DNA from 3 places in the Brevibacillus sp. Leaf182 genome. Region 1 is predicted to be linked to each of the others. Evidence: riboswitches for the same ligand, from Rfam matches in the RefSeq annotation. Region 1 holds a riboswitch; each other region holds the start of a gene.
The links. Region 1 has a riboswitch for S-adenosylmethionine ahead of ASG16_RS02465 (homocysteine synthase). Riboswitches for the same ligand answer to the same signal wherever they lie in the genome.
Positions count from the first base shown of each region.

Region 2: it holds a riboswitch for S-adenosylmethionine, as region 1 does, so the genes downstream of both, ASG16_RS04260 (BMP family lipoprotein) here and ASG16_RS02465 (homocysteine synthase) in region 1, are expected to answer to the same signal.
Region 3: it holds a riboswitch for S-adenosylmethionine, as region 1 does, so the genes downstream of both, ASG16_RS16680 (pyridoxal phosphate-dependent aminotransferase) here and ASG16_RS02465 (homocysteine synthase) in region 1, are expected to answer to the same signal.

Region 1 covers NZ_LMPN02000014.1:74,105-84,478, forward strand. The annotation lists gene ASG16_RS02435 (BrxA/BrxB family bacilliredoxin) at 369-797, opposite strand; gene rnjA (ribonuclease J1) at 876-2,546, opposite strand; gene ASG16_RS02445 (hypothetical protein) at 2,645-3,415, opposite strand; gene ASG16_RS02450 (YqzG/YhdC family protein) at 3,519-3,857, shown strand; gene ASG16_RS02455 (SCO family protein) at 3,854-4,480, opposite strand; gene ASG16_RS02460 (rhodanese-like domain-containing protein) at 4,563-4,874, opposite strand; SAM riboswitch class I at 5,187-5,293, shown strand; gene ASG16_RS02465 (homocysteine synthase) at 5,385-6,689, shown strand; gene ASG16_RS02470 (ArsR/SmtB family transcription factor) at 6,843-7,892, shown strand; gene ASG16_RS02475 (MFS transporter) at 7,889-9,115, shown strand; gene ASG16_RS02480 (AAA family ATPase) at 9,164-10,102, shown strand; gene ASG16_RS02485 (DUF58 domain-containing protein) at 10,245-10,374, shown strand, end outside.
Region 2 covers NZ_LMPN02000015.1:287,086-297,459, forward strand. The annotation lists gene ASG16_RS04245 (ABC transporter permease) at 1-807, opposite strand, end outside; gene ASG16_RS04250 (ABC transporter permease) at 794-1,864, opposite strand; gene ASG16_RS04255 (ABC transporter ATP-binding protein) at 1,839-3,368, opposite strand; gene ASG16_RS04260 (BMP family lipoprotein) at 3,491-4,519, opposite strand; SAM riboswitch class I at 4,720-4,842, opposite strand; gene ASG16_RS04265 (methyl-accepting chemotaxis protein) at 4,997-6,472, opposite strand; gene ASG16_RS04270 (PdaC/RsiV family protein) at 6,628-7,245, shown strand; gene ASG16_RS04275 (MarR family winged helix-turn-helix transcriptional regulator) at 7,452-7,865, shown strand; partial or broken gene ASG16_RS04280 (FAD-dependent oxidoreductase) at 8,085-8,303, opposite strand; gene ASG16_RS04290 (hypothetical protein) at 8,889-9,968, opposite strand.
Region 3 covers NZ_LMPN02000024.1:76,720-87,093, forward strand. The annotation lists gene ASG16_RS16675 (hypothetical protein) at 115-585, opposite strand; gene ASG16_RS16680 (pyridoxal phosphate-dependent aminotransferase) at 740-1,921, opposite strand; SAM riboswitch class I at 2,006-2,120, opposite strand; gene ASG16_RS16685 (MFS transporter) at 2,181-3,437, opposite strand; gene moaC (cyclic pyranopterin monophosphate synthase MoaC) at 3,441-3,923, opposite strand; gene ASG16_RS16695 (methylated-DNA--[protein]-cysteine S-methyltransferase) at 4,096-4,635, shown strand; gene ASG16_RS16700 (2OG-Fe(II) oxygenase) at 4,628-5,341, shown strand; gene ASG16_RS16705 (SPL family radical SAM protein) at 5,353-6,171, shown strand; gene ASG16_RS16710 (molybdenum cofactor biosynthesis protein) at 6,275-6,982, shown strand; gene ASG16_RS16715 (ThiF family adenylyltransferase) at 6,987-8,012, shown strand; gene ASG16_RS16720 (sensor histidine kinase) at 8,075-9,133, opposite strand; gene ASG16_RS16725 (response regulator transcription factor) at 9,130-9,804, opposite strand; gene ASG16_RS16730 (ABC transporter ATP-binding protein) at 9,808-10,374, opposite strand, start outside.

The DNA.
Region 1 (10,374 bases):
AGATCTTCGCTGTTTTCTCCTGTTTCCTCTACGAGCTTTCCTTGTTGATCGGTTTTTAAATACCTTAAAAGAATGTAAAGATGCCATCAGTAACGACAGAGAAGAATATTTCCAGGCGTAGCGACTTGTGGAGTCCTACCGAGCGGAGAAGGGATTCGCGGGCAAAAGAAACGCAACCGTGCCCATACGGCGTAGCGGCTACCACTTTTGCGTTTCCCCGCGAATCCCTTCGGAGCGGACAGTCTTAACCCTCAGATGGACGGAGCCTGGAGCCTAGACTGGAAATATTCTTCTCTTCACTACAGCCCCATTTCAAGTCTGTAAAAAAAGACGCCCGTTACCGGGCGCCTCGTGATGTTTCGTACTTCTTATTTGTAAGTGTCGTAAGCGTTGGTCAACAAGCCAGCGATTGTTGCCAGTTCGTTGTTCTCGATTTGATGACGCTCGATCATTGTCATGATTTTGCCGTCTTTCATGATCGCGAAGGATGGGGAAGACGGTGCATAGCCTTCAAAATACTCACGAGCTTTTGCTGTCGCTTCCTTGTCTTGACCTGCGAATACAGTAAAGATGTTATCTGGCTTTGTAGCGTGATTCAAGGAATGCACAACTGCTGGACGAGCGAGTCCTGCTGCGCAGCCACAAACCGAGTTCACGACAACAAGCGTCAGGCCTTTTGCATTTGGCAGTGCTTGCTCTACTTCTTCAGCAGTGCGAAGCTCTTGAAAACCGTTGCGAGTCAACTCATCGCGCATCGGTTGAATTACTTGGCTCATATATGCTTCATAAGACATCATTGGGCAACCTCTCCTTTGTATCACGTGTTCAACTTACTTATATTATACCCCGACTGCGCCTTTCCGAGAAAGCAAGAGCTACACTTCCATCAAAATGGTAAGAATCATTGGGTTGCGGCCTGTCTTTTCGTAAATGAACGGCTTGATCACTTCATTAATCTGTGACTTCAGCTCAGACCATTCCTTGATTTTCTTATCCAACGCTTCTTGCAGACGCCCACGAACGAGCTGTGTCGCTTCCTGAATCAAGGATTCCGAACCTCGTACGTATACGAAGCCGCGGCTCACGATATCTGGGCCCGTCAAAATTTTGAAGTTTTTCATATCCAGGCTGACAACCACGACCATCAAGCCATCCTCTGCCAAATGCTTGCGATCTCGCAGAACGATATTGCCGACGTCGCCGATACCACTGCCATCAATGAGGACAATCCCTGCTTGTACTTTGCTGAGCCACGCTTTTTCGCGGTTGCAGTTCAGCACTTCGCCGTTGTCCATAATAAAGATGTTGCTCTCCTCGATCCCAACCTGTTGGGCCAGCTTGGAGTGAGTCTTGAGCATCCGGTATTCCCCGTGGATCGGGATGAAATATTTCGGACGAATGAAATTGAGCATGAGCTTCAACTCTTCGCTACTGCCATGACCCGATGCGTGAATATCAAATTCATGACTCAATACTACGTTGGCACCTGCACGGTACAGCTTGTCTATCGTGCGGCTTACGTTGATCGTATTTCCTGGAATCGGAGATGCAGAAATGATCACCGTATCTTCCGGATAAATGGAAACAGTGCGATGCGAACCGGATGCAATCCGGGTCAACGCTGCCATCGGCTCACCTTGACTACCTGTGCAAATAATCAGCACTTGGTTGTCTGCGTAGTTGTCGATGTGCTTAATATCAATCAGCATGCCCTCTGGCATCTGGATGTAGCCCAACTCTTGGCCAATCAAGAAAACCTTTTCCATACTGCGGCCAATGACCGCCACTTTGCGATTGCACTGCTCAGCAGCATCTACCACCTGTTGCAAGCGATGTACGTTGGAAGCAAAGGTAGCCAGAATGATGCGTCCACGCGCTTTGCGTACCACATCGAGAATCCCTTCTCCTACCGATCTTTCTGACATCGTAAATCCAGGACGCTCACTGTTCGTACTATCGGACAAAAGCGCCAAAACGTCACCGCTCGCACCAAAGCGTGCAATTTTTCCGTACTCCGTTGTTTGTCCGACTGGTGTCATGTCAAACTTGAAGTCACCCGTGTGAATGACCATTCCCTCTGGTGTATGAAGCACAATTCCCAAAGAATCTGGAATACTGTGGTTCGTCCGGAAAAATGTTGCCTTCAGCTTCGCAAAAGGAATTTCCGTATCTTCCGAAATCGGAATCAGCTTCACTTCGTTCTGCAAACGGTGCTCTTCCAGCTTCGCCTTGACCAAGCCCAGGGTCAGACGACCACCGTAAATCGGCACCTTGATTTGTCGTAAAATATAAGGAATCGCACCAATGTGATCCTCATGTCCGTGCGTTAATAATAGTGCTTTGATTTTGTGTTGGTTGTCCACTAAATAGGAAACATCCGGGATAACCAGATCAATACCGAACATTTCATTCTCGGGGAATTTCACCCCGCAGTCAATGATGATGATTTCGTCCTCATACTCGACGCAGTACATATTTTTTCCGATCTCGCCGAGGCCGCCCATCGCGAAAATCTTAACGTCGCTCAAACTCTTTCCTCCTAACATCGTCGTGCATGATTATGGGAATCCGAACCAAGCATGCCATTCTTATTATATCACAACGTAAGACGTTCGTTTCACCCAGTCTTGTCTATTCCACACATTCATCTTCGGTCAATAATCGAATACTGATACTCCAAATCGGCAACTCGTTCATCGGTAACGATACTGGCTCTCGCCCAGAAGTCGTGCTTTGCATAAGAATCGCCCGTCCATACCTCCGTAATTTCTCCTGAAGAGAGTTTTAGTGGTACGGCTTCGACTTCTTTTAATACGGTGCCGCTTTTGTTTTGTACTCGCAGTTTCAAATCAATCTCCAACGGCTGATCCGATTGATTCCGTACCAGGATCAGACTTGTATACGGATACCCGGCACAATTTTTGGTACAGTCTTGTCTGCTGTATACGAGGGCGAGATCAATAGGCTTCTCGTTATCCAGCTTTGCCTCTTTCCACCGGTCTTTTGCTTTTTGTACGACATTGACGTACTCCGCTTTTTTCAAAAAGGGGCCCATCCCTAAAAAGGCAGCAGCAAAAAAGCTAAACAGACCAAAGGCTGTGCATAAAAAAACGAGGTTCATTTTCCAAAACTGTTTTCTCATCGTGATCAAAAAGACAATATACATAAGGATACAAACAAACACCAACAGGATACAAAAGTATAAAAATAGCTCCAAGTCGGACTCCGTGGGTAACACCGGAATACCATACTTCATTTGCCAATGTACATTCGCGGCGAAGCAGCCTCCGTAAATCAATACGGCAGAAGCAATCGTGAGTCCCCATTTTTTCCAAAAAGGAGGCTTTTGGAAAATGGCGGCAAGAACCCCCACCAAAACAGGAACGCCAAATAAGGGGATGAGCAAGTAATGCATCGAAAACCTCCCGCACTTCATTGTCATTATTTTCTACGAATGATATTCCGAAAAGTCTTCAAAATACATGGAAAACCATTTCAAAAAGGAGAGGGATCAGCAAGTGCAAACCGCTCGTCGCTTATTTCGCCATCGGAACATAATGCCCCTTCTCTCCACCGTACTTTTCCTGCTCCTATTTCAGCCGTTCCCTGCCTATGCCCAGCCTCCCTATGCAAAATGGGGCAGACTCGCGATGCAGGAAACGATGAAGCGATATCCAAACGCTCAAATTGTGGACTACCTGCATGTCGGACGAAAACCAAAAACGCCCACCACGTCGGAAGAGACGTTTAAGCTCTTGCTTCAAGAAGGCAATCGCAGGTGGGCGTTACTCATTCATATTGAATTCGTGAATCAGACAGAAGATGTCGTAAACATCTCCTATGAGGAGACTCACTAGTCAGCGAGCTGTTCCATCTCTTTCATCATGACTTCCATGTCCATGTCAGCTGCCATCCCGTACGCGCGGCGCATGTTTCCCTCTCCATCAACAAGGAACATACGAGCCGTATGAGCATAAGATCCATCTGGCTGCTTCATGACCATCAGACCAAAGTCCTTCGTCACTTTTTCTACAGCCTGAGCGTCCCCGCGCAGGAACTTCCAGCCACTCTGATCTGCCTTGAACTTGGCTGCATACTCCTGCAAGACTTCCGGCGTATCATTATCAGGGTCAAAGGAGATAGAGATAAACTCTACTTTGTCTCCGAACAGTCCCTTTTCCTTCAACTGATCTTGCAGCTTGGCCATGTTGTACGTAGTAGCCGGACAAATATCCGGGCACTTGGTAAACATAAACTCGACCAGCCGTACCTTGCCAGCACTTTGATTAAACGTGTAGGTTGTTCCGTCACTGTTGTCTAAGGTGAAGTCCGCGATGGGCTTCAACACTTCGATCTTCTCTTCTGTCATGTACTTATAACCAAATACTCCGACGATAGCCAAAAGGATAATACCAGCTAACACAGGAAACCAATGTTTTTTTATCGCAGATTCCTGCTGCAATTGTGTTCCTTCACTCACGGGTTGCTTCCTCCCTGCTTGTCCCATGCGAGATGCCTCCTGATTACACTCGGGAGGCATTTCACACTGTTTCTATCTCTTCTTACTGTTCCACTTCACCTGGCCATGCGAGCATGCCGCCAACCATATTCGCCACGTCATATCCTTGTTCACTCAAATACGCTGTAGCATTATGGCTTCTGGCACCACTACGGCAAACCATCACAATCGGAGTGTTCTTATCCAGCTCATCGATACGGTGCGGCAAAAAGCCGAGTGGGATCAGCTTTGCCTCTTTAATGTGACCTGCATTCCACTCATCGACTTCACGTACATCAATGACTTGCAGTTCCTCTTTGGCTTCCAGCTTTTCCAACAGCTCTTGTGGTGTAATTTCCTTTACTCCATGGCTCATCGCTATTTATCCTCCTATATGTACGATCAGATCAGTTGTAACCACCTCCATGATATCACACGCTTTTTTACTTTTCTAACGCGAAGAGCACTTGGCTTCACTATCCATCCATGCTCCCTATTTTCTACCATTATCTCCTATTTCACTGCGGCAGTAGCCACACGGGATGTGAACAGCTTGAGGCAAAAGCGTTACAAATTAATGGCATGAGTGAACACCTTTCATCCCTATATACACAAAAACCTCCCTGATAACTTACGATTATGCGTTGACATCAAGGTTTTATTTTCATACAATTACGACAACAACTTTTTCTCATCAAGAGCGGTGGAGGGACAGGCCCTACGAAACCCGGCAACCAGCAGACTAGCTGCATGGTGCTAATTCCTGCAGAATCCAGTGATTCTGAGAGATGAACACAAGCCCGTGCATGATCGGAGCCTTCTTCTTCTCAGGAGAATGCTCCGTTTTTTTATTAGCCGATTTCCCATAGTAAAAGGAGAGATGGACATGTCCGATCAACAACAATGGAAGCCAGAAACACTTGCGGTCCACGGTGGGCAGGAGGTTGACCCTGTAACAGGCTCACGTGCTGTTCCGATCTATCAGACGACCTCCTATGTTTTCCGCGATACGGAGCATGCAGCCAATCTGTTTGGCCTAAAAGAGTTTGGGAACATCTATACACGTATCATGAATCCGACCCAGGATGTGTTTGAGAAGCGTGTTGCCCTGCTCGAAGGTGGAGTTGGTGCACTCGCGACTGCATCTGGGCAAGCTGCCATTACATTCGCCATCTTAAATATTGCGCATGCAGGAGACGAGATCGTCGCTTCCAGCAGCCTCTACGGCGGTACCTACAATCTGTTCGCCCACACGCTTCCCCGCCTCGGTATCAAGGTTCATTTTGCTGATCAATCCAATCCGGAAAATTTCCGTGCCTATATCAATGAAAAGACAAAAGCTGTGTTTTGCGAAACGATCGGCAATCCGCGCATTGATGTCGCTGATATCGAGGCCATCGCCCATATTGCCCACGAAAATGGTGTTCCTTTGATCGTGGACAATACCTTCGCGACTCCAATTTTATGCCGTCCTTTTGAGCACGGGGCCGATATTGTCGTGCACTCCACTACCAAATTCATCGGCGGACACGGAACAGCAATAGGCGGTATCATCGTAGACTCTGGAAAATTCGACTGGAACAACGGAAAATTCCCAGGTCTGACTACACCAGACCCAAGCTACCATGGTGTTGTCTATACAGAGGCAGTCGGTCCACTCGCCTATATTATCAAGGCACGCGTCCAGCTCCAGCGCGATATTGGAGCGGCTGTCGCCCCAATCAATTCCTTCTTGTTCCTGCAAGGATTAGAAACCCTGCATCTGCGCATCGAGCGGCATAGCCAGAACGCCTTGGCAGTAGCCCAATTCCTCGCCAATCACTCTGCCGTGGAGTGGGTGAGTTATCCGGGGCTGGAGTCTGACTCCCAGCATGAATTGGCACAAAAGTATTTACCAAAAGGTGCTGGTGCGATCCTGACCTTTGGAATTCGCGGTGGCGTTGAGGCAGGAAAAACATTGATCGAATCAGTGAAGCTGTTCTCCCATCTCGCAAATGTCGGGGACTCCAAGTCACTCATCATTCATCCAGCCAGCACAACACATCAGCAGATGACAGAAGAAGAGCAGGTAGCAGCCGGAGTGACCCCGGGACTTATTCGCCTCTCAGTCGGCACAGAATCGATCGACGATATCCTCTCTGATCTGGAGCAAGCACTACAGCGTGCGTTTCAATTATCTACGGTAGGTTAACCATACTTTTTGAAGAAAGAAGAATCATGATCTCTTTGGATAGAGATTTGTGATTCTTCTTTTCCTTTTCTACTTCCATTCGAAAAATGTTGAATTTCACATTCGTTATTTATAAAATACATAATCATGTACAAATTTTGGAAGGATGATCACATGAAGATTTTGAACATTGGCAGTGAACGAACGACCTATCGGGTTGAGCTCTCGTATTCTCCTTTATTCGAAGCTGCCTTGGGAATCGCTGCCGCTACCTACGATCAATTGCATCACACGATGGAACACCCTCCTGCCTACTGGCGTCAACTGTTGGACGAGCTATCACCCTCTGTACAGCAAGAGGTCGACTATGCGAAGGAACACAACACATGGAAGACACTTTTGCAACTGCTCGATCTTTGCCCTTTCGCTGATCTGGATTCCTTTCTCTCGTACGTCAGAGAGCTCTCAACAGAACAGCTCCGATACGAGGCCCTCCCTTATCTAGGTGAAAATATGCAGGAAGCACGGCGAAAGGCTGCACAAGGAAACAAGGAGGAATGCGCCGCTTTACAGGAAGCTTGTCGTGCGCATCTCTTTTTTGAATCGTATATCGGACATATTACTTCCGTTGATGCAGAAGAGCTGCGGAGTCATATTCTCCGATTGATGGAAGGCTGGTATACCACGCATATCAAGCCGCGTGAGGAAGAGATCGTTCGTATGCTAGAACGGGATTGGTCGCAAAAGCAAAGCAAACTAGGAAAGCTCAACCCGGAAGCCTTGGTGGAGTATGCGACGGGATCGAGCTACCTCCCAGAACCTGCGGTGACACGCGTATTGCTGATTCCACAAGCGATTTATCGCCCGTGGACCGTACAGGCCGATGCTGTCGGGACGAAAATTTTTTATTACCCTGTTGCCGACGAAAATTTGCATGATGCTGTAGATCCTAATCAGCCACCACCTTCACTGGTGCAAGCCTTAAAAGCACTCGGAGATGAGCACAGACTGCGCATGGTCAAAATGCTGGCGGAAAAGGACCTGAGCCTGCAAGAGATAACAGATCAACTCTCCATGGCGAAATCGACAGTGCACCATCACCTGTCCATGCTGCGGTCTGCCCATCTCGTTGAAACAGCAGGCTCCCGTTACAGACTCCGCCGTCATACCCTGGACAAGCTTCCCCTGATGTGGGATGAATTCCTAGACAGGAGCACCCCATGAACCAAACCGCGGTCCAAGCCTCTGTCTGGCAGCAGCGTTCTTATCGTTGGATTCTTTTCGGTCAGCTCATTTCAGAACTCGGCGCCTCACTCGGTACCCTCGCCAATAGCTGGTTAATCTATCAGGCAACAGGCTCACAAGGTGCGGTCGGACAGATGTGGCTGCTGTATTTCTTGCCGTCGCTCGCTATTCAGTTGGTAGCCGGACCGTACATCGACCGATTCGACAAGAAGCGTGTCATGATTTTTTCTCAATGGATGCGAGCTGCTGCGTTTTGTTTGTCCTTTGCGGTCATTACTTCCGGGACAGAATCGCTCTGGCCACTGTATTTCACAGCCTTGATCAACGGTCTCGTTCAACCGCTGTATGTGCCAGCCAGCCAGTCGCTCCTCCCTGCTCTGGTCAAAAGAGAGCAGCTCCTCCAGGCCAATGCTTATTTGGATAGTGTCCTGCGAGTTGCCTTGATCACAGGTCCTCCTTTGGCTGGGATTCTCGTGGCGAGTATCGGCGGTGAGTCCGTACTCGCATTGGTCGCGATCAGCTATGCACTCAGTGGTCTCTTTCTGGTTCTTTGTCCAATCGCCCCAGCGGATACCGCCAACAAGAAGCAATCGTGGTTCGTTATGTTTAAGGCTGGTCTTGCGATTTTTTGGCAGAAGCCCCTTTTGCTCTGGCTTGGCCTGTACTCGGCTCTCGTCCAATTTGCTGTCGGAGTCACACTCGTACTAAACCTGCCTTTTATAGCCGGCGAGCTGCAAGGCACCTCGTTTCATGTAGGCTTGTTTTTGGCTGGTTATCCGTTGGGCTATTTCTTCGGCTCCTTGCTCGTGCCACGCTTACATAGCAGCCTTGGACAGCCCCTGATTATGTTGGGATCACTGGTATTAGGTGGCCTAAGCTTTGTTGCCCTAGGCTTTACCCATGACCTCTGGCTTGCAATCACCATCGAACTACTGGCTGGTCTGTTTGCCCCCTTTTTCCAGGTACATAGCACAAGCCTGTATCAGCTTCACGTTCCTTCCGAGCTAATGGGGCGTGTATTGTCTGTCCGACTGCTCATCGTGCGTGCGACGATGCCCGTCGGTATTTGGCTTGGTGGACAGTTGAGCGATCAGGTAGGGATTCGCCCCCTTTACATCTCTGTCGGTGCCCTCATCGTGCTCTCCGCGCTGACGGGAATATTATTTCGAAAATTTGTAACTAACAGGATATTCCATATATAATAAAAATCGTAAGACTCCTAAATTTTGAATGGGAAAAGGAGAATTTTCATGACTCATCCGACATTGGATAAGCTTCAGCATGCTATCAGCAGCGTCATCGTGGGCAAAGAAAGTCAGGTCCGCCTATTGGTAACGGCCTTGCTCGCCCGTGGTCACGTATTGCTGGAGGATTTGCCCGGAATGGGAAAAACCGTGCTTGCCAAAACATTGGCGCAAGCGATTGGCGGCTCTTACAACCGCCTTCAATTTACTGCGGATCTACTGCCATCTGATGTCGTCGGTCTACACGTATTCAATCAACGAACAAGTGAATTCGAACTACGCAAGGGACCTGTTTTTGCGGATGTCTTGCTCGCAGATGAAATAAACCGGGCCACTCCCAGGACTCAATCCGGTTTGCTGGAATGCATGGAGGAACGACAGGTTACCATCGAAGGCGTCACCTTGCCACTCCCATCGACGATGTTGGTCATTGCCACCCAAAATCCGATTGAATCGGAAGGAACCTATCCGCTGCCGGAAGCACAGTTGGACCGCTTTCTTTTCAAGCTGTCTCTTGGCTACGGTACGCGAGAGGATGCCAAAGAAATTTTGCGAAGATTCCGCAGCAGCTCCCCATTAGAGGCCGTCGATCCGGTCATCACCGTCGAGCAAATTGCGGCTCTGCAACGCGAGGTCACGACCGTTCATGTCAGTCAACCGGTGGAAGACTATGTCATCGATCTGACGGAAGCGACTCGCCAGCATCGCTCGGTTGAGGTGGGCATCAGTCCGCGCGCCATGCTCGCCCTGTTGCGATCGGCCCAGGCTTACGCGTTCGTTTCTGGTCGTACTTATGTCTTGCCGGATGATGTGAAAGTGGTGTTCCCAAGTCTGGCAGTTCACCGCATCCGCCTCTCCATGGAAGCAGAGCTGCATGTGACAGAGCAGGAAGTCGTGGAGCAAATCTTGACCAGCGTCCCCGCTCCCGTCGAAGAAAGCGTGTAGCGCTATGATCACCAAGCAAACCTTTCACATAATCGGTTTTGTCTTGCTACTCTTCGCGGTTTTTTCCGGTCACTGGTTTTTCTTTCTGTTTGGGGGCTTTTTCTTTTTTCTTCCCGCCGCTCAAGACTGGTGGGTCAAATCCATGTCCAAATGGGTGTCACTCGAATGGTCCAGTGATCAAACGCGCGTCCTGTCAGGGACACCCGTGCACGTTACAGTTCGTTTGCACAATCGTTCGTGGCTGCCTTTGCCTGCTACTTGGCTTCGATTCA
Region 2 (10,374 bases), on a different contig from region 1:
AAGCGAAAAGCCCTGCAAACGAATACTAAGGGCATCCATCAACCCGAACAAAAAGCTGGAGGCCAAAATACCGAGTGGATGCGACTGCCCCATCATCATCGCTACCAATGCGATGAAGCCCCGACCAGCCGTCATACCTTCTGTAAACATTGTGACTTGCCCCAGTGAAAGCTGTGCCCCTGCAATCCCGCACAAAGCGCCACTCATCACAATCGCCAGCACCTGAAGTCCCGTCACTTTCAGACCGAGACTGCGCGCCGCAACAGGATTCAGACCAACTGCGAGGACGCGGAAGCCCGTAACCGTCCGATAAAAAAACACATACAACAGAATGGCAGCCAAAAACGCAAAATACACGAGCGGCGAATGACCAGAGACAATGCCTCCGATGACCGGAATATCGTGAATGAAAGGAATCTCGACGGTTGGCAAGCCAGCCATATCCTTATCGTAAAAGGCCCCTTTGACACCGAAAATCGCCCGCAGTGCAAATGTCGTCAATCCCAACGCGAGAAAGTTAATCGCCACACCGACGACGATTTCATTCGCCCTAAGCTTGATCGTCATGTACGCGAATAAGAGCGAAAAGACAACGCTGACCAGCGCTGCAATCAAAACGGCCAGAAAGAGATTCCCGGTAAAATGATTACCGACAATCGCGGAAAAGGCACCGACCAGTACCAATCCCTCCAGGCCAACATTAAAAATTCCGACACGTGCGCAGAGCGCTCCACCCAAAGCTGCCAACAAGATTGGCGTGACCATCCGAATGGTAGAACTGAGGAGGGACCAATCAAAGAGCTCCATGCGATTCCCCTCCTTTTGCCTTCCGCTTTTTCCACCAATCGTAGCTGAACTTGGCAGAGATGAACAAAATCAATACGGCTTGTATAACACTTGCCAGCTCCAGCGGCACATCCGTATTGCGCTCTACCCCCATGGCTCCTGTCTGAAAAGCAGCAAGCAGAATCGAAGTCACAATGATGCCAAGTGGGTGCGAGTTCGCAAGCAGAGCTGCCATCAGGCCCGTCCAGGCGAAGCCCGGTACAGTCAGCGCCCCGTCCACAAAACGATAGTGCGCCCCCATTACCTCGACGGTTCCCGCCAAGCCAGCCAGTCCACCACTGGCAAACATCCCGGTCAGCATCACCCGAATGCGATTAATTCCTCCGTATTGAGCAAACAGCGAGTTTTGACCCAGCATCTTTACTTCATAACCAAAAGGCGTAAAACGAAGTACCCAGAACAACAGCAGCGCTGCAACGATCGCAAACAAAAACCCTGCATGCACGCTCATCCCGGCAAACAGCTTCGGAAGCCAAGCGCTTTTCTCTAGCATGACGGTCTGCGCCAGTGCCGCAGAACCCGAGCGATCCCGGAATGGCTCCGTCACGAGATAGCTCGCAAACAATACCGCGATGTAGTTGAAAAGCAACGTAGAGATGAGCAACGGAATACGAAAGCGGGCTTCCATAAAGCCCGGCAGCAACGCCCAGAACCCGCCGACCGCCATTCCTGCGAACATACCCGCCACAATTTTGATCATTCCCGGCGCTGGCAAGTAGATCGAAACTAATGCAGCACTGACGGCACCCAGCACCATTTGCCCTTCCGCCCCCAGGTTGAATACCCCTGCCCGAAATGCAAGGGAAAGACCCAAGGCAATCAGCATGATAGGCGTGGCTCTCGCTAATGTAGATGTAAAGAAATAAAAACTGCCAAAGGCCCCTTTCCACATTTCCTGGTAGGTGCCCAAGATCGATTCGCCAACTGCAGCAATGACCAGCGCCCCGGTCAACAAACCGATGACGACAGCCAATAACGGCTGAACCAATGACTTAGATAGCTCTTTGATTGCTGCCATGAATGCTTCCTCCCGCCATGATCACGCTGATTTTTTCTTCGGTTGCCTCCAGGCGTGAAAGCTCTCCAGCGATTCGCCCTTTATACATGACCAAAATCCTGTCAGACAAGGCGAGAATTTCGGACAACTCGGAGGAGACGAGCAAGATCCCGTCTCCCTGATTGCGCTTTTCGATCAGCGCCTGATGGATGTACTCCATGGCACCGATATCCACCCCGCGCGTAGGCTCAGCCGCAATCAAAAACGGGGTTTCGTGTCCCAGCTCCCTTGCTACGATCAGCTTTTGCAAGTTTCCACCTGACAGATTCCCAGCCAGCTCCTGCAATTGTCGGGAGCCAGTCTTGATGGCGAACTGCTCTACCCAGCCTTTTACGACTTGGCGGAATTTCTCCCGCAAAACGACGCCACGGCGGTTGTAAGCAGACTTTCGCTGATAGCCCATCAACGCATTTTCCTCGACGCTTGAGAGTTTGGCAGTTCCCCACAGGTAGCGATCCTCCGGAATATGCGCCAAGCCCGCATCCCGAATAGTGGCAACTGATTTGTTCGTCACGTTCTTGCCGCCTAATCGCACCGTGCCCTCCTGTGCCGCTCGCAAGCCGCTGATCGCTTGCAGCAGCTCCGATTGTCCATTCCCGGACACACCTGCGATTCCTACGATTTCCCCGTGGTGCACGGTAAAGCTGACTTGATCGAGCAGAGTCTGCTTTTCTCGAACCGAGAGATTCTCCACCTGCAACAAGGGGCCTTTATCCAGAGGAAGTCGCTCAGCTAACTCCTGCAATTCACGTCCGACCATCAGTCTGGCTAAATCGTCCGCGTTGGTTTCTGTACGGGAAACCGTTCCTGTCACTTTGCCCCCGCGCAGTACTGTAATACGATCAGCTACCTCCATGACTTCCTGCAACTTATGTGTAATCAAAATGACGCTCTTGCCGCTCTTTGCCAGGTTTCGAATCGTTTGCAGCAGGTCGCGTACCTCCAGTGGGGTAAGGACAGCAGTCGGCTCGTCCAGCACGATAATATCCGCTCCCTGATACAGGACCTTCAGAATTTCGACCCGTTGCTGTTCCCCAATCGAGCAATTCGCTACCTTAGCCTGCGGATGAATCGGAATGCGATACTGCTCACTCAGCGCCCGCACCTTGTCCTCCGCGTCCTTTCTTTTGAAAAAACCCGCTTGCTTCGGCTCGTATCCGATCACGATATTTTCAGTCACACTGAATTCTCCGAAGAGCATAAAGTGCTGGTGAACCATCCCGATCCCTTTTCGAATCGCATCCTCTGGTCCGCGAAAAACGACTGGCTTACCGTTTAACACGATCTCTCCCGACGTCGGCTGCTCCATCCCGTACAGCATCCGCATCAGTGTCGTTTTGCCCGCTCCATTTTCCCCGACAATCGCGTGGACTTCTCCTGCTGCCAGTGAGAACGACACCTTGTCGTTGGCGGTAAAATCTCCGTACTTCTTGGTCATGGCCCTCATTTCCAAGCGATCGGTCATTCCCACTCCCTCATTTCTGTACGTCCTTTTATGAAAATGGAAGACCGACTACACAGCCGTAGTCGGTCACATCCATCACTGTGCACAAGCTATAAATAAACGTTCAGCACCGAGCTACCTTTTTAAAACTGGTCTGGTACTTTGCGAGTGCCCGCTACAATCTCATCGCTGATCGCTTTCACTTTATCCACCACTTCTTGTCCAATAAAAGCATGCAAAGGCGTTTTGCTTTCGTGCGTTACATAGGTTACACCAACACCTTTTTCCTTCAGGCCGTACGCAACAACACCTGGTTTGAATGTTCCTTCTACAAAGGTCTTCACGGTTTCATAAGCTGCCGCGTCAGTCCCTTTCAATTGGGACAGAACAATATGCTCTGGATCAATCGTCGTACGGTCAACGTCCTGACCTGCTGTGAAGAAGCCTTTTTCCTTCGCTGCCTCGAAAACGCCAAGGTCGCCTACTGCTGCTGCACCGTTAATGAAGTCAGCGCCTTTGGAAGCTTGGAGCAAAGCCAATTCCTTCGCTTTTGCCGGGTCAGTGAAGCTACCTACATAGTTGACCATCAGCTCTGCTTTTGGATTCGTCGCTTTCAAGCCCTCTTCGAAGCCAACTGTCCATTTTTTCAACTGCGGGATATCAAGAGCGACAACCATGCCCACTTTGTTCGTTTTCGTTGCCAGACCTGCTGCTGCTCCCACCAGGTAAGCCGCTTCCTGCTCACGGAAGGTAACACTGCGAACGTTTGGCAAATCCACTACAGTATCAATAATCGCAAAATTACGGTCAGGATTTTCGGTAGCTACTTTTTTCAATGCATCCTCTGATGTAAAGGAAGAAGTGATGATCAAATCATAATTTTCTGCAACAGCCACGCGCAAATTCTCTTCAATCGCTCCATGGTCCGTAGATTCAATCGTTTTCACTTCTGCACCCAGCTCTTGTGCGGCTTTCTTCGCACCCTCATCCATTTGTTGGAAGAACGGATTCACACCGATTTTCTCGGGCAAAATCAAGGCAATTCGCTTTTTGGCTGCGCCCTCTTGTCCTGCTGCTTGTCCCCCTGGCTGATCAGCAGGTGCGCTTGTGCCAGTCGAGCACCCTGTTGCCAATACTGCGAATGTCGTTAATGCGAGCAATAGCTTCTTCATGATGTATCTCTCCCTATCCGAACTTTACGTTTTTCTTTATCCTATTAGGTAATGTACGGCTTTTTACCCATTTTTTCAATACCATTTACGAATATTCTCTTATAAAATTAATTCATCGTTCGTATATTCCCCCTCGTCTTTAACAAATACAACAAAAAAACTCTCCCCGGAGGAAGAGTTTGCGTACGTAGCCATTCTCTTCCTCATCTGTCAAAACCATGGTACAGGTTTTGCAGGAATTGGCACCTTTCTGTTCATGCATAGACATGATCAGTGGTTGCCGGGCATCATCGGGCCAGTCCCTCCGCCGCTCTTGATAAGGTAGGTGAATATATTTAGTTACAATGGAATTCATTCTAGCAGAACGGTTCAAAAATGCAATTCTTTTTTCTCAATTCCAAACACTTCTAAAAGTACATCGAAGTTTAAAAAGTCGTCTTTTTAGCACCGAGAAATTGGCGAGAACCACGGCCCCTACTATTTTACGTGAAAGGTTTGCTGGAGACGATGAGACAACGTATTCAACTCGCCCAGCTCTTCCGTAATCTCACGCACTTTTTGATGCTGGTTTTCTGCTGTCGCAAACAGCTCTTCCAAGTTCGCTACGGATTCCTCGGTTACCGCTGTAATGGTCGACATCTCGATGGCAACTTCACCGGAACGCACTTTTACCCGGTCCATGCTGGAGCTTACTTGATCAGCCGCTTCCAGGAAGGCCATCATCCCCGCACGCACTGCTTCGATGGAGGCCACTGTTTTCACGGCCAGCTCTTGGCCTTTTGCAACAGACGTTTCCCCATTGCTCATATGCTGCACCGCATTCTCACTTTCCTGATGGAGAGATTTCAAAATGTCGGTAATTTCCTGCGTAGCTGTCGCGCTTTGTTCCGCCAGCTTGCGTACCTCATCCGCGACAACAGCAAATCCACGTCCATGCTCGCCTGCACGCGCCGATTCAATCGCTGCATTCAGCGCCAAGAGATTCGTTTGTGTCGCGATCTGATTAATCGCGCCGACAATTTCCTCTACGCGATTCGCCTGCCGATTGAGCTGGTGAATCGTAGAGGCTGCTACATTGACTGCCTGCACAATTTGCTCCATCTGCAAGGACAGCTCGTTCATCATCTGAACACTATCTATCAGACGACGGTTGTTTTGTTGCGATTCCGTTTTCATTGCATTGGTCTGTGTTGTGACTGCCTCGATTTCCTGGTCGATGGATTGAACCTCTTCTTCGATCTTCACCGTAGAATTCGCCTGCGATTCCATACCGACGGCGACTTCCTTGAAGGCTACCATCATTTCATCTGTATTGCGCTTCGTACCTTCCGCATGCTCATGAACATGATCGCTTGTACGATCCAGTTGCTCCGTCATTTCCTTGATGTTCAAAAGCATTTCTTCCAGACGGCGCTCCTTCTCTTCCGCTTCCTGCCTTGCGTCGTGCGCTTTTTGCAGGGAGGCTTGTCCGGCGAGACACAGATACGTGACGGCTCCCATCATCATGAGAATCGCTACGATCCGCACACCCAGATTAAGCTCGGAAAAATCACCGTTGAAAATCTCGTACGTTCCCGTATAAAACCCGACAACCGTGACGACGATTTGGGCAATTCCCGCTGTTACTACCAGCTTCCAGTCCAAATAGGCTGCCAAAAAGCCCATGACGATGAAGGCGAGGAACGAAACCTCTTGATAAGTGGTAAAGTGATCGAATGAAATCGCATAAAACATGAGTCCGATTGCTACCAGATAACGAATCACATGACTATCTTTGCGAATGAAATAATACGGCGAAACAATTAAAGTGACCAGCAATCCCAAGGACGTCACTTTCCAGAAGTTCACATCCATTTGGTAGGCAATGAGTCCCGCCATCCATAAATGATTCCATAGGATGAAAATCATAAAGCCTTCTTTGTCAGTCAAGGTATTGCGAATCAATTGAATCATAATTGCCCCCCTTTTTCCTATTACTTATGTATCGGATTCTTTCCCCATTATATAGCCAAACCTTTGCCAAATTTGTGAAAAAAGTGAGAACAGCCAAAAACAATTTCGAATAGGCTATTACACAACTCACACGTACAGGAGGCAACCGGAGAAAAGTGGAACTCAATCAATTGCCAGCTACTGTGCTGACACGGACGATTAGCCGTCCGAACACCACGATTTACTATCCCCAATTGGCAGGCTTATCCAATCAGCAAGCAGAAAAAGAGATCAACCGGGCGATTTCTCAAACGGTTCAAGGCTTAATTCACGAGCAGCAACGAGTCCAGGTGCCGGGAAATACAGAAATGCAAGGAAGCTACGAGATCAAGACAAACGAACGCGGTATTTTCAGCGTCGTGTTGAGCAACTACGCCTACACACCGCAAATGGCTCACGGCATGACCTTCCTCGGGTCGATCACCGCAGATATCCAAACAGGCAAGCTGTATACGCTGCGGGAATTGTTCAAGCCAGGAAGCGATTACGTCAAGGTGATTTCTGAAAACATCAAGCGTCAAATCAAAGAAAGAAACATCCCCACACTCAATGGCTTTACTTCAATTAAGCCCGATCAAGATTATTACCTCGCAGACAAAGCACTGGTCATCTACTTCCAGTTATACGAAATTACGCCCTATTACGTCGGTTTCCCCATGTTCCCCATTTCCGTCTATGAACTGGAGCCGCTCATCAATGAAAAAGGACCATTGAGCATCTTGTCCGCAGATTAGTGCACTGTACCACCGTAGTTTTCATCCAGGTGAGTGTCTTCTTCCATGACACTCGCCTGATTCTATTTGTGTCAGAAAATCCATTATTTCGTCATCGAATAAACGTTTACTTATATGTCCGGAACTGCTAGTATGTTATTGTACATATTTACTTAAGCAATAAAGCGTACGATATATCGAACCAGCTTTCCTGGAGGTATATACTCATGCAATATTATGGTCATCGAATTAGCCAAACCGCAAGAATATTCAGTAAATCGTTAAATGGGACGATGGCTCCCATGGGATTATACAGTTCGCAATGGGGTATTATCCTTTGCTTGCATTATCGAGAATCGCTCACACAGGTTCAATTGAGCAACTACCTGAATGTAGAAGCGCCGACGATTACCCGGACACTTACCCGATTGGAAGAGATGGGCTGGATTATTCGCTCAGAGGGTGATGACAAGCGTGAGCGCTATGTGTCCTTGTCCCCGCAAGCAGTCGAACGGTTCCCGGAATGGCTGGAGGCTGCCAAAGAGCAAGAAGAACTGGCACTCCGCGGCCTCGACGAAGCAGAACTCGCTATCTTTAACCGCGTATTGAAGAAAATGAACGATAATTTACAACCGTCGTAACAAGTAAAAATGACTTCACCCAAAAGCAGTTCGGTGAAGTCATTTTTTGTTAGCCATTCTTCCTTGTGCTATGAATAATGGGGTCGAGCTCTCTTGGTTGTCTGTAGAAGCAGGCCTGCTCCGGTTCCACCTGTCCTGATACGGTTTCGTCATGGAAAAAGGCTCCCCACCAAGCACAAGCGTGCCCGGCAAGAAGCCTCTATGTCATAATCGTATTCGTTATTGCATGCGTTTCGCGATATTGCGAGCCATCCAGACCCCAGCAGCTCCGGCCTGGGCCAGACCACGCGTAATTCCGGCACCATCCCCGCCACAGAACAATCCCTTAATTTCTGTTTCGAATTCCTCAGTCAGTTTTGGACGAGCCGAGTAGAATTTCGCTTCCACTCCGTAGAATAATGTATGCTCGGAAGCGATTCCCGGCGTTACCTTGTCCAGTAACATCTGCTACTCAATTTTTCGTATTCATCCGGCCAATATTGGTCTTGTAAGGGTTCCCGTTGTTGCAAAAGATTGTCGGATGCAGGAGAAGTCATTTATTAATTTCAATGTTATTTCCGGTCTTTTGAGGACGAATAAGACGCACTATCTCATCGCTCAACCAAAACAGGAAAGAATTGAATAGTGCATATTTCCAAAATGGCTCAGAGTATTCAATAAACGAAGCGAGATCAATCTTATCATTTTGATGTGAGAATAGTAAAAATAAGGGAATAAATAGAAATGGGGTCAATACTAAAAAGGTTACTATAATCTGAAAAATGCATGATACGATCCAACGCGTACTCTTCAAATTTTCTGTGAGAGTATCCGATAATAATGATACAGGAGTTGAAACTACGAGGAATATTGTAACAACAACTAAACCATAAATAAATGCATAGAATACTGGATATTCTATATTCTTTAAAACAAATAAAATTATCGAAACAAAAGAGGAAATTAATAAGACGATGTACTTTATTTTCATATCTTTATTCCTCATCTATAGAATAAGCAGGGAGAGAACTCCCCTTATAGAATTTAATTTCCAATATCAAAAAAATTATCTAATGGAGGAAATAGCATATTAAAATCCACATGTACAGACCCATACTTTAGCTCCCAATTATTACTACTAGGCGTAATTATAAAGAATTCATGGCTAGGGGCGAAATCGTTTCCTCCAGTAATTCTATAACCACCTCCAAAAAATTTAGCATGGTAATAATAATCAATATCTGGTCCTGGTACTAGTGCATTGGGCGCGGCATGATCAAATACATACTCTACTTCTCCCTTTTTTGTGTCAACTAATGGTTCATATCTAAATTTTATATTTCTATCACTGGCTGTAGCTACCTTTACCAATTTGTAATTTGCATCATATCCTGTAGTGGGGTGAACGTCTATTTTTGTAATTCCAACAGTTGCTCCCGTACCATCAACGGAACAAAATATACATACTCGTAATTCAGCATGTGTACGATAACGATCGTCTTCAGCATCAAAGCTTCTATTTTTCCCATCTCCCCCGAAGTATGCATAGTTATAGTCAGGAAATGGATTAGGTACATAATCTTCTGGAATAAATGTTCTATATCTTAGTTGCCATTTCTTTGGAGCTGGTTTTGGGTTAGCAAACGCTTCGGTATCATTCAAATCTATCTCTCTCATGATGGTCAAAGTTTGATAAAAGCTATCTTCATTAATTAGTTTTTGATCAAACCCACTTTCTTTCATTTCCTGAAGCTTTGCATTCTTTGCGTCCTCGCTCATCAGTCTTTTAGAAACTATTTTATATACATATTTTTCTCCAGCATTTATCTGTTCATCTACCACTTTGCTCTCATTAGTTTCTTCTAAAAATTCTTCATCGCGATATATTCGATAGGTCTCCACACCATCGATATCTGGCCAATCAATCACTATCATTTTGTCGCTAGTTACCGTATCAATCTGCACGTTAGAAAGGGGATTTTCTTGCATTTTTTCTAGAGTGCCCTTTGATAACTTAGACATTAATTCCGTCTTTTTCTTAGGAAGAGTCATTGTTTTAACGTTAACTTGATCAATAATTTCTCCCTCTTCATCAAGTGCCTTAATAACATAGTGATACGGCATGGAGTCCTCTAAATTATCATGCTGATAGCTAACCTCTTCTCCCTCATAAATTAGTTCATCTCTTAAGAATAATTGGTAACTATCCCCAATATTATTCCAGGAGAGTTTGATTCGGTTTTCAGATGAAATAATAGGATCAAGCTCTAAGTAATCGATATTTTCAGCACTAACATAACTAAATGAGATTAAATTAAACTAAACATTACACCAGCCACAAAACTTCCCAATATTTTTTTCATTTTAGTCGTTTTTTCCTCCACCCAAAATGTGTAAATTACATATAAATGATAACTAATATTCAAATAAATGTAAATGTTAAATTCTCCACCTCTAACCCTTAGATAATTTATTACCATAAAGACATATCAAAAAGTATACAGTCACATAACGGTTTATTAATATGAAA
Region 3 (10,374 bases), on a different contig from region 1:
ATAGGTTTTGACTATGTCGAGCGGTTGTTCAATCGTTAGTCTTGACACACTTCATGCAAAAAACCCCTCTTCGTATCAAACGAAAAGGGGTCCATATGTATGGGCTATATCATCCTAGGCGATTCGGAACACACGTGGTTTCTCTGTGTGTGGGAGGAAAGAGAGGTCTACATGCGCGGACGCTTCTTCCATACCAATATCGCTTGCCAACAGCAATGCCTCTTCCTGGAAGGTCGGCGTACAGCTTCCTTCATTCAGTTCACAGAGACGCTTCAATCGCTTCAGTCTCTCTGCGGACTTCTCCACTCTCATGCATTCGTTCGTCAGCTCACAAACGTTAACGTGACGAGCATCAGCGATCATGCTGATATCATTCACATGGACAATCAGTCTTTTGCCTTCTTCTGTTACAAATCCGATCGAGCAAAAATGCGCACCTGACATTTCCAACCGAGTGAGAACAGCATTGGCGTAAACTTCTCCCGTCCGCAAGCGAATCTGGCTTGCTTCAATGGCTCCGCCGATTTTCCGCTCGTTGGAGATCACCGTATACATATCCGTGTAACCGTTAATCTGATAGCGCATGGTACCCTCCCGCTCTCGCTGAGACTAATTATCATTAACAACAATGACATCGTATAATGAAAATCATTATCTGTCAATAATGAGAATGATTTTTATTCTAGAAGAAAAAAGCCACACTCCATTTATATGGTAGTGTGGCCAATTTGCCTCGCTTTTATTTGGTTTTCGTAAATAACCCTAACTGCTCAATCCGTTGGACCGCTTCTGCGAGACGATCTTCACTGGATAACAAAGCCGCTCTCACATAGCCCTCACCTGTCGGACCAAAGCCATTTCCCGGCGCTACGACAACATGCGCTTTTTCCAAAAGCAGGTCAGAGAACTCCACGGATGTGAAGCCGCTTGGAACAGGAAGCCAAGCAAAAAACGAACCTTGTGATGGTGGAGCCTGCCAGCCAATCCGATGCAGATTGGAGTACAAGGCATTGCGGCGGCTTTCGTAGACAGCGACGAGGTCGCGAACGCACTGCTGCGACTCCGTCATCGCTTTGGCTGCCGCCATCTGTACCGCTCCGAACAGACTGACGAAGTAATGGTCCTGAATGAGATTGATCAGACGTACCAGCTCGCGATTCCCTACCATGGCACCAACACGCCAGCCTGCCATGTTGTACGTTTTAGACAAGGTATAGAATTCTACGCCCACTTCTTTTGCTCCAGGAACCTGCATGAAGCTGACTGGCTTTTTCCCGTCATAGCTGATCGCCCCGTAGGCAAAGTCGTGGCAGACGACGATTTCATGTTTTCGCGCAAAACGAATGGTCTCCTCATAAAACTCAAGTGGTGCGTTGACTGCTGTTGGATTGTTCGGATAGTTGAGAAACATCAGTTTCGCTCGATCCAAATCAGCTTGGGAGAGCTGGCTGTAGTCTGGCAAAAAGTCATTTTCCGCCTTCAGCGGCATCATGGCCATCCGTCCGTTTACGACAGCAACCCCCGACCAATAATCCGGATAGCCTGGGTCCGGAACCAGTGCAACATCGCCTGCGTTCATGAGTACTTGGCAAATCTCTACGAGTCCGGTTTTGCTGCCGAACAATATCGCTACTTCTTCCTCCGGATCGAGGTCCACATCAAATTCTTGCTTATACCAATGAGCCACTGCCTGCTTCAGTTCCACACGTCCCTGAAAAGGCGGATATTTGTGATGGAGTGGTTGTGCCGCTTGTGCCTGTAATTCTTCAATAATGTGCGGCGGAGTCGGCAAATCGGGATTGCCCTGCCCCAGGTTAATGACGTCATGGCCTTGCGCAATGACCTTGTTTACTTTTGCAACCAGGGTCGCAAAAAACTGGGTAGGGAGTCGATCAATCATGTCGGAGGGTTGAATGCGCATCTTTCTTCCATTCCTTTCTTGGGGCCCAATACAGTAAAACCCCCTTTTTCCATACAGAAAAAGGGGGAGATCAGCTTGGTCACGTCCTTATCTGTCAGGAAAAAATCCTGCTGGAATTGGCACAGCATCTGTCCATCACATGGAACAGATCCGCTGCCGGGCTTCATAGGGCCAGTCCCTCCACCTCTCTGAATAAGTCAAACACACGGAATATACTGTTTTTTCGTCTATATCATACTACTTGAGCACGTATACCGTGTCAAGATACTTGATTCTGTACGGGTACTTGATGCCTTCTTTTTTGAAAAGAGGTGTGGAAGGCAAAGAATGCGACAGACACCAACGACAAGCCTGCCATCACGAACAATAGTCCCTGCGCATGAATCGATTGGAAAATGAATGCGCCAAGCAATGGTCCGAGCATCCGTCCAGCTGATCCAGTCCCTGCTATCAGCCCTTGAATGAAGCCTTCTCGTCCCTCTGGCGTAAACTGTGCAGCAACAGCCGGCACCGCTGGCCACACGAGCATTTCTCCCAGCGTCATGATGAACATGCCTGCCACAAAGCCTGCATAAGCCGTTGATTGAGACAAAATCAGCATCGACAAGGCAAAAATATAAGCACCCAAGAGCATTTGAGCTTTTAGCGTACGGGCAAAGCGTCGAATGACCCACGCAATCAACGGCTGACCGAACAGGATCAAACCACCATTCAGCGTCCACAACAGACTGTATTGACGGAGTGTAATGCCCAGGGATTGCATGTAAGTCGACAGCACCGTCGTCCACTGTACATAGACAATCCAGCTAATTAATAGCCCCCCGCATAATAGCAGCAGAGCCCCCCATACCACCTTTGACTCTTGCTGTGGTTGTCGCAGCACATCACCAGTTGCTTGCTCAGACATGCTTTGTCCAGTCGTCGAGTTTCGGCTTTGTTGTTCCACCATTTTTAACTGACGCGGTAAAATGAGCATGAACATGGCGAGAACGATCACTTGTGAAATGGCATTACCGAAAAACGTCCAGGCAAATGACACACTTGCCAAGAAGCCGCCCAACGCAGAACCGGCAGCTACCCCCACATTGAGGGAGACATAAATCAGATTAATTCCTTTCCGTCCTCCGTCCGGCCATAACACGACGGCCAGTGCATTCATCACAGGGGAAAGTGTTCCGTAAAAAAGTCCATTCAGCAGAAGCAACGCAACATAAATCGTAAAATCTTGTGTAACACCTAAGCCGATCGATATCAGAATAACGCCGATGGAACCGACAATGATGGTGCGCATTTTGCCCCAGCGGTCAAACATCATCCCGCCGACAATACTCCCGATCAGGAATGCGCCTTGATTTAAAAGCAACAAGAAGCCGGCTACAGTCAGCGGCTTTCCGAGATGGTTGTGAATATAGATCGTGACTAGCGGCCAAATACACGCCATTCCAGTAGAAAAAATGACGGCAGCAATCGCCAATAAACGAATGCTGCTTGGATAGGATTCCCACTTTTGCCTCATGCCTTACTTCTCTCCCCGATGGAAATCGCCGCTTTTTCCGCCTGTTTTGGATTGCAAACTGGTCGGACCGATTATCATTTCTTTATCCATGGCTTTGCACATGTCATACACCGTCAAAGCCGCTACGCTGACAGCGGTCAACGCCTCCATCTCGACGCCTGTTTTCCCTGTCGTCTTCACGGTTCCTGTAATCGCAAGCGTCGTTTCATCTACAAAAGCAAACTGTATGTCGATGCCAGTCAATGGCAGCGGATGACACATCGGGATGATTTCCCACGTCTTTTTGGCAGCCATGACACCTGCTACCTGCGCTACGGCGAGTACATCGCCCTTTTCGATTCGACCTTCGCGGATTCGGGCGAGGGTTTCGGGTTTCATGCTGATTTGGCTCTCGGCTACAGCCACCCGTTTTGTGACGTCCTTCTCAGACACGTCTACCATCCGCGCTCGATTTTGTTCATTAAAATGTGTTAATTGATCAGTCATACGAGTATCGTTCCTCCTCTATCTCCTCCTACCTTACTCCCGCCGCTGGATAAAAGCAATGGGAATGTAGACGACATTGTTTCGTTATCTTGCTCATCCACTCCTTAAAACGTACGAAGAGCAAATGCTGGAGGTATACTGTGCGTACACAGCTCAAAGGAGGCGTATGGAAATGGAAACGATGAAGGATCAAACGATACGTTGGTCAATGCTTGTGCATGGTGATTGGACCATTTATTTAGCTGCCACGGCTGCCGGGCTTTGTTATGTTGGCTCGGTCAACCAGCCTTTTTCCGAATTGGAAGCGTGGGTTAAAAAGCATCGCCCACAAAGTGCATTGGTGCAAGACGATCCATGGCTAAAGCCTTTTGCAACAGAACTGATGGAATATTTGCAGGGAACGCGCGAGCATTTTTCCATGGATTGCGACCTGTCTGGAACGCCTTTTCAGCTCGCTGTCTGGGAGGCACTACGCCAAATCCCATATGGTCAAACGGCATCGTACACCGACATTGCGAACATAGTTGAAAAGCCTGCTGCTGTTCGTGCTGTCGGCGCCGCAATCGGTGCCAATCCCGTTCTCATTACAATCCCTTGCCACCGCGTCGTCGGTAAAAACGGTTCACTGACAGGCTATCGCGGAGGACTGCCCATGAAGACAACTCTGCTTGATTTGGAGAAAAAAACGAATCGGAGTGTGAAGCATGGCTAAATTGGTGACAGAAAGGATCGCTGCACTTGACTGGCATTCCATACAACAGGAGTTGGACGAACAAGGGTATGCTGCTTTTCCTTCCTTAATAAGCGCGGATGCGTGCGAAGAATTAATCGCTACGTATGGACAGGATGACCTTTTTCGCAATACGATCCAGATGGCACGGTACCGTTTCGGAGAAGGGGAGTATCGTTATTATCAGGCGCCCCTTCCCTCGCTCTTGCAGGAGCTTCGCGAAGGCTTTTATCCGATGCTTGCGCAGACTGCGAATCGGTGGCTGGAAATGCTTGGACGCGAAGCTATCTATCCTGCTACCCTCCCTGAATTTTTGGCGCAATGTCACGATCAGGGTCAGCTACGCTCCACTCCCTTGATTTTGAAATACGAAACGGGCGGCTACAATTGTCTACACCAGGATATGTACGGCGAGGTGTTCTTCCCGTTTCAAGTGGTTTTTGCCTTGAATCAAAAGGAGAAGGACTACAGGGGCGGAGAATTTCTGCTGATGGAGCAACGGCCGCGCGCGCAGAGCCGGGGACATGTGATAACCTTGGAGCAAGGCGCTGGCCTGATTTTCCCGACATCCTATCGTCCTGTGCAGGGAACGCGAGGCTACTATAAAAACACGCTGCGTCACGGTGTCAGCACGATTACCTCGGGCACGCGCTACAGCCTCGGAATTATTTTTCATGATGCAAAGTGAGGAACGCCAATATGAAAAGCATCCTTTCCTATAAAATGCCGAAAACCCTCCTCAATAAAGGAAGCGGATTTCTTGCGGATTACACCCACTCGCTGAATCCGTATACGGGCTGTTCTTTCGCCTGCTCCTATTGCTATGTTCGGCAAATGCCTGTCTCTTTGTTTCGCAACGAGCAATGGGGCACGTGGGTTGACATTAAGCAGCAAGCTGCCGACTTATTACGCAAGGAGCTACTGCGGGCAAAGAAAAAAGGAAAGGTGACCATCTTCATGTCTTCGAGTACAGACCCTTATCAGCCAGTCGAACAAACGGAAAAGGTAACGAGGTCTTTACTCGAAGTCATGGTAGAGAATCCACCCGATTTTTTGCTGGTGCAGACGAGAAGCCCCTTGGTTTGGCGGGATGCCGATTTGTTGCTCCTGCTGGGGGATCGCGTCCGCGTCAGCATGACTGTCGAGACCGATTTGGAGGAGATTCGCAGGCACTTTAGCCCACAGGCTCCCCCCATTCAAGCGCGGCTCAAAACACTCCAGCATTTGGCGGAAGCAGGCATCCCTACACAAGCAACAATTGCCCCTGTTTTGCCTAGTAGTGAGTCATTCCCGGAGATTTTGCGCTCCTTGGTCACACGTGTCTGTGTCGACGATTTTTATATGGGAGATGGCAGCGGCGGTAAACGAACGAAAAGAAACGGCATACCCGTACTCTATGAAAAGCTTGGATTGGAACAATGGTATGATCCTTCCGCCTATCGAATCGTCTATGATCGGCTATTACGTGTTTTTCCCCCGGATCAGATCTATTTGAGTCAGGAAGGCTTCGCCCCTTAGAAGTAACGGCTGATTGTAACACCCCATTCATTGGCAACTTTGATCGGTTTATGATATCGTCTAGCCTAGAGAGTAGTATCATCCAGGGAAATGAGGAATTGTCTTGACCATTACGATCTTGTTATTTGCCGGACTCGCTGAACGTGCGAATGCCCGGGAAGTACAGTTGACCCTATCTGAAGGCGCGACCGTAAGCGATCTTCTGCAAGCAGTGGAAAAAGAATATCCTGCGCTCTCTGCGCTTTTAGGCAGTTGCTTTGTCTCCATCAATCATGAATATGCAGCGAAAAATCAGGTCATTTCAGCCGACGACGAGATTGCCCTCTTACCTCCTGTAAGCGGCGGAGAAGAAGACCCGCGCTTTGCCATTACCGAGGAGCCGATTTCCGCGGACAAGCTCGTTCGTCTGGTGAGCAACCCGCATGCAGGCGCAATCCTTACTTTTGTCGGAACTGTTCGGGAATTTACCCATGGTCAGCGCACCGTGTATTTGTCCTATGAAGCTTATGCCCCTATGGCTGTTGAAAAAATGAAGCAAGTCGCAGCAGAGATCGAGGAACGCTGGCCGGGAGCGCAAGTCGCGATGCACCATCGTATCGGTCATTTGGCTGTGGAAGAGATTGCGGTTGTTTGTGCCGTTGCAACAGCGCATCGCAATGAATCGTTTGAAGCAGGCCGTTATGCCATCGAGCGACTCAAACAGATCGTCCCCATTTGGAAAAAAGAAATGTGGGAAGATGGCAGCGAATGGAAGGGACATCAGCAAGGACCATGGAATCCGCTTGCGATGCCAGAAGGAAAGGTGGAGTAACGCCTTGGATACTCGCTATTCCCGTCAGATATTGTTTCATCCAATCGGGCGCAGTGGACAAGAAAAGCTCGGGCAAAGCCGTGTAGCGATCGTCGGCATGGGAGCGCTCGGAACCGTTCTTTCCAATCATATGGTCCGTGCTGGTGTAGGTTTTGTCCGCATCATTGACCGCGACTTCGTCGAGCCGAGCAACTTACAGCGTCAGATGCTCTACGACGAATCCGATGCAGCCGAACATTTGCCAAAAGCAATCGCCGCTCACGCCAAGCTGACAAAGATCAACTCAGCCGTCACCATCGATCCGATTGTTGCAGACCTCACCGCTTACAATGCGGAGGAACTGCTGGCAGATGTCGATCTTGTTCTGGATGCGACGGATAACTTTCAGGTGAGATATCTCGTGAACGATGTTTGCGTTAAACATAGCATCCCGTGGGTGTACGGTGGCGCTGTGAGTGCGACCGGAACTTTTACCGCGATTCGTCCGGGGATCACACCTTGCTTGCGCTGTCTTTTCCCTGAAGCGCCAAACCCGGGTGAGATGCCTACCTGTGACACGGCTGGCGTCATCGGACCAATCATTCACATCGTCGCCTCCTATCAGGCAACCGAAGCATTCAAGCTGTTAGTAGGCGCAATGGATGAGCTCAATCCGAATCTGGAGCACTTTGAGATTTGGCATAACCGCCATCAGCAAATCAAGGTGGTCAATGCCCGCCGAGACGACTGTCCGACATGTGGGCACAAGCAATTTTCGTTTTTGCAACCGGATACCCAGGATGGACAAGCCGTTTCGCTTTGCGGTCGAGACACCGTACAAATCTCGCCCGCCACTGCAATGACACTTGATTTGAATGCATTGGCTGATCGCCTTTCCCCTTTAGGTCAAATCGAGCAAAACAAGTTTTTACTGCGTTTCCGTGTTGATACGTACACACTCGTCATTTTCCCGGATGGTCGCGTACTCGTGCAAGGCACAGATGACATCAGCCTGGCACGTTCGCTCCATGCCAAATATATCGGCGCGTAACTGGTTACTCGTCATGAAAAAAGCTGTCCCAGACCGTCAACCCGGACGAAGGGGCAGCTTTTTTATGCTGATTGAACAAATGTAATCGTAAACGTGGTACCTTTCCCGACTTCACTCTCAACGGCGATTGTGGCATGATGCAAATCGATTATTTTTTTCACGATTGCCAGGCCCAGGCCACTGCCCGAATTGGCTCGGTTCCGCGATGGGTCCGCCTTGAAAAACCTTTCGAAAATGCGCTCCCGATTTTCCTTGGATATCCCGATTCCCGAGTCGATTATTTTCACGAGCACTTCGCCGTTTACCGTCTCCAGCTTTACGCTAATTTTCCCGCCTGCCTCCGTGAATTTGATGCTGTTACCAAGTAAGTTGGTCCAGACTTGACTCAGCATATCTTCGTCGGCGACGATTTCAACTTTTTCCAAGTCTATGTCCATTTCAATCTCTTTCGCCATCCATTGCGGCTCGCATGCGAGGATGATTGCGCGTAGCTGCGTGTCCAACCGATACGGCTTCCTCTCTAACTCATGCTGGATGCCCTCTAGCGCAGTGAGCTTAAGCAGGTTGTCACTGATCTTGGACAACCTCTTGCTTTCCGACTCGATAATCTCCAAGTAACGAATACGCTCTTCTGGACTTAGTCTTTCATTATGCAGGGCCCGAGCAAACCCGCTGATCGACGTCAAAGGCGATTGAATTTCGTGGGAAACATTGGAGATGAACTCCTGCCGCAGCTTCTCCATTTCATTTAATTGCTCCGCCACGTGGTTGATGCCATCCACCAGCTCCCCCCATTCGTGCGCCAGCTTGATATCGAGATTGACCCGAAAATCCCCCATGGCAATCCGTCTGAGCGCATCAATCAATGGTTGAAACCTGCCTCGATGCCTTGGCATAGTGAAAAAAGAAATGATCATGCCTACCCCAATGAACAATATGCAGTTCAAAACGGAATGGACCAACACTTTTACAAAATCATTGGGATGATAGCCCATATAGCCATAAAAGAGCGTGGTAATCGCGTATGCACCTAGTCCGCACAAGGCAAAAACAGCACATATGCCCACCACGCCTACGAGTTTCAGCAAAGCATGGGAATGTTTTTTTCGCCTCATTTTCATACGACAATCTCCAAACGATAACCAAGTCCCCGGACTGTCCGGATCAAAAAGCCGTACATCGCTTCCGGAAAACGCTCCAGCAATCGGTTGATATGCACGTCTACCGTACGCTCATTTCCTTCAAAATCATAACCCCATATTTGTTCGATCAACTGCTCGCGGGAAATGGTCTGCCCGGGATAGCTGGCCAATTTGAACAACAGCTCGAACTCCTTGAGTGGAATGGTCCATGTTTTCGTCCCACTAGCGACTGCAAACGTTTTACGATCAAGTAGCAGTCGCCCTGCTTGAACCTGATGCGAAGCGGCAATCCGGTAACGCTTGAGCAGCGCTTTTACCCGGACGACCAGCTCCTGCGGATCAAACGGCTTCACCAAATAATCATCTGTCCCTAGCTCGAAGCCTTTGATTTTTTGCGACGTCTCACCCTTTGCAGTCAGCATGAGCAAGGGAAAATCATAATGCTTGCGAAGCTTTCGACACAGTTCCCAGCCGTCCATGTTCGGCATCATGATGTCAAGAATCACCAGTTGTGCGGCAACCGACTCCAATTTGTCCAGTGCCTCCTGTCCGTCTGCTGCTTCCACTATCGTAAAGCCTTCGTTGCGCAAGAAGACGCTGACGAGCTCGCGAATATGCGGATCGTCGTCGACTACCATAATCGTGGTCACGTTCTACACCCTCTCTTTTACGAGCAATTGCTGACTAGCTAATTCGCGGTACATTCCATGAGTTTGAAAAAGCTCTTCATGTGTACCCATACCTGTGATTTTTCCCTTTTCCAAAAAGATGATTTGATCTGCTTCCACCACGGTCGATAACCGATGGGCAATCACGAGGGTGGTACGTCCCTTCATTAAGTTTTGCAACGCCTTCTGGACGATCATCTCGGAATTACTGTCCAAGCTAGAGGTCGCTTCATCCAACATCAAGATTTGCGGGTCCCGAAGCAGTGCTCGGGCAATGCCGATTCGTTGGCGCTGTCCTCCCGATAGCTTTATGCCTCGCTCCCCTACTTCTGTCTCATAGCCATTCGGCAATTCTTCAATAAATTGATCCGCATAGGCCATCTCTGCCGCTTGCTTCAGTTCCTCGTCACTAATCGTCCGTGAAATCCCGTAGCAAATATTTTCTCGGATGGTTCCGGCAATCAATGGACTTTCCTGGGACACGTAGCCGATTTGGCTTCTCCACGACTTCAAGGAAAAATCTGTGATGGGATCATTGCCCAGCCTAATTTC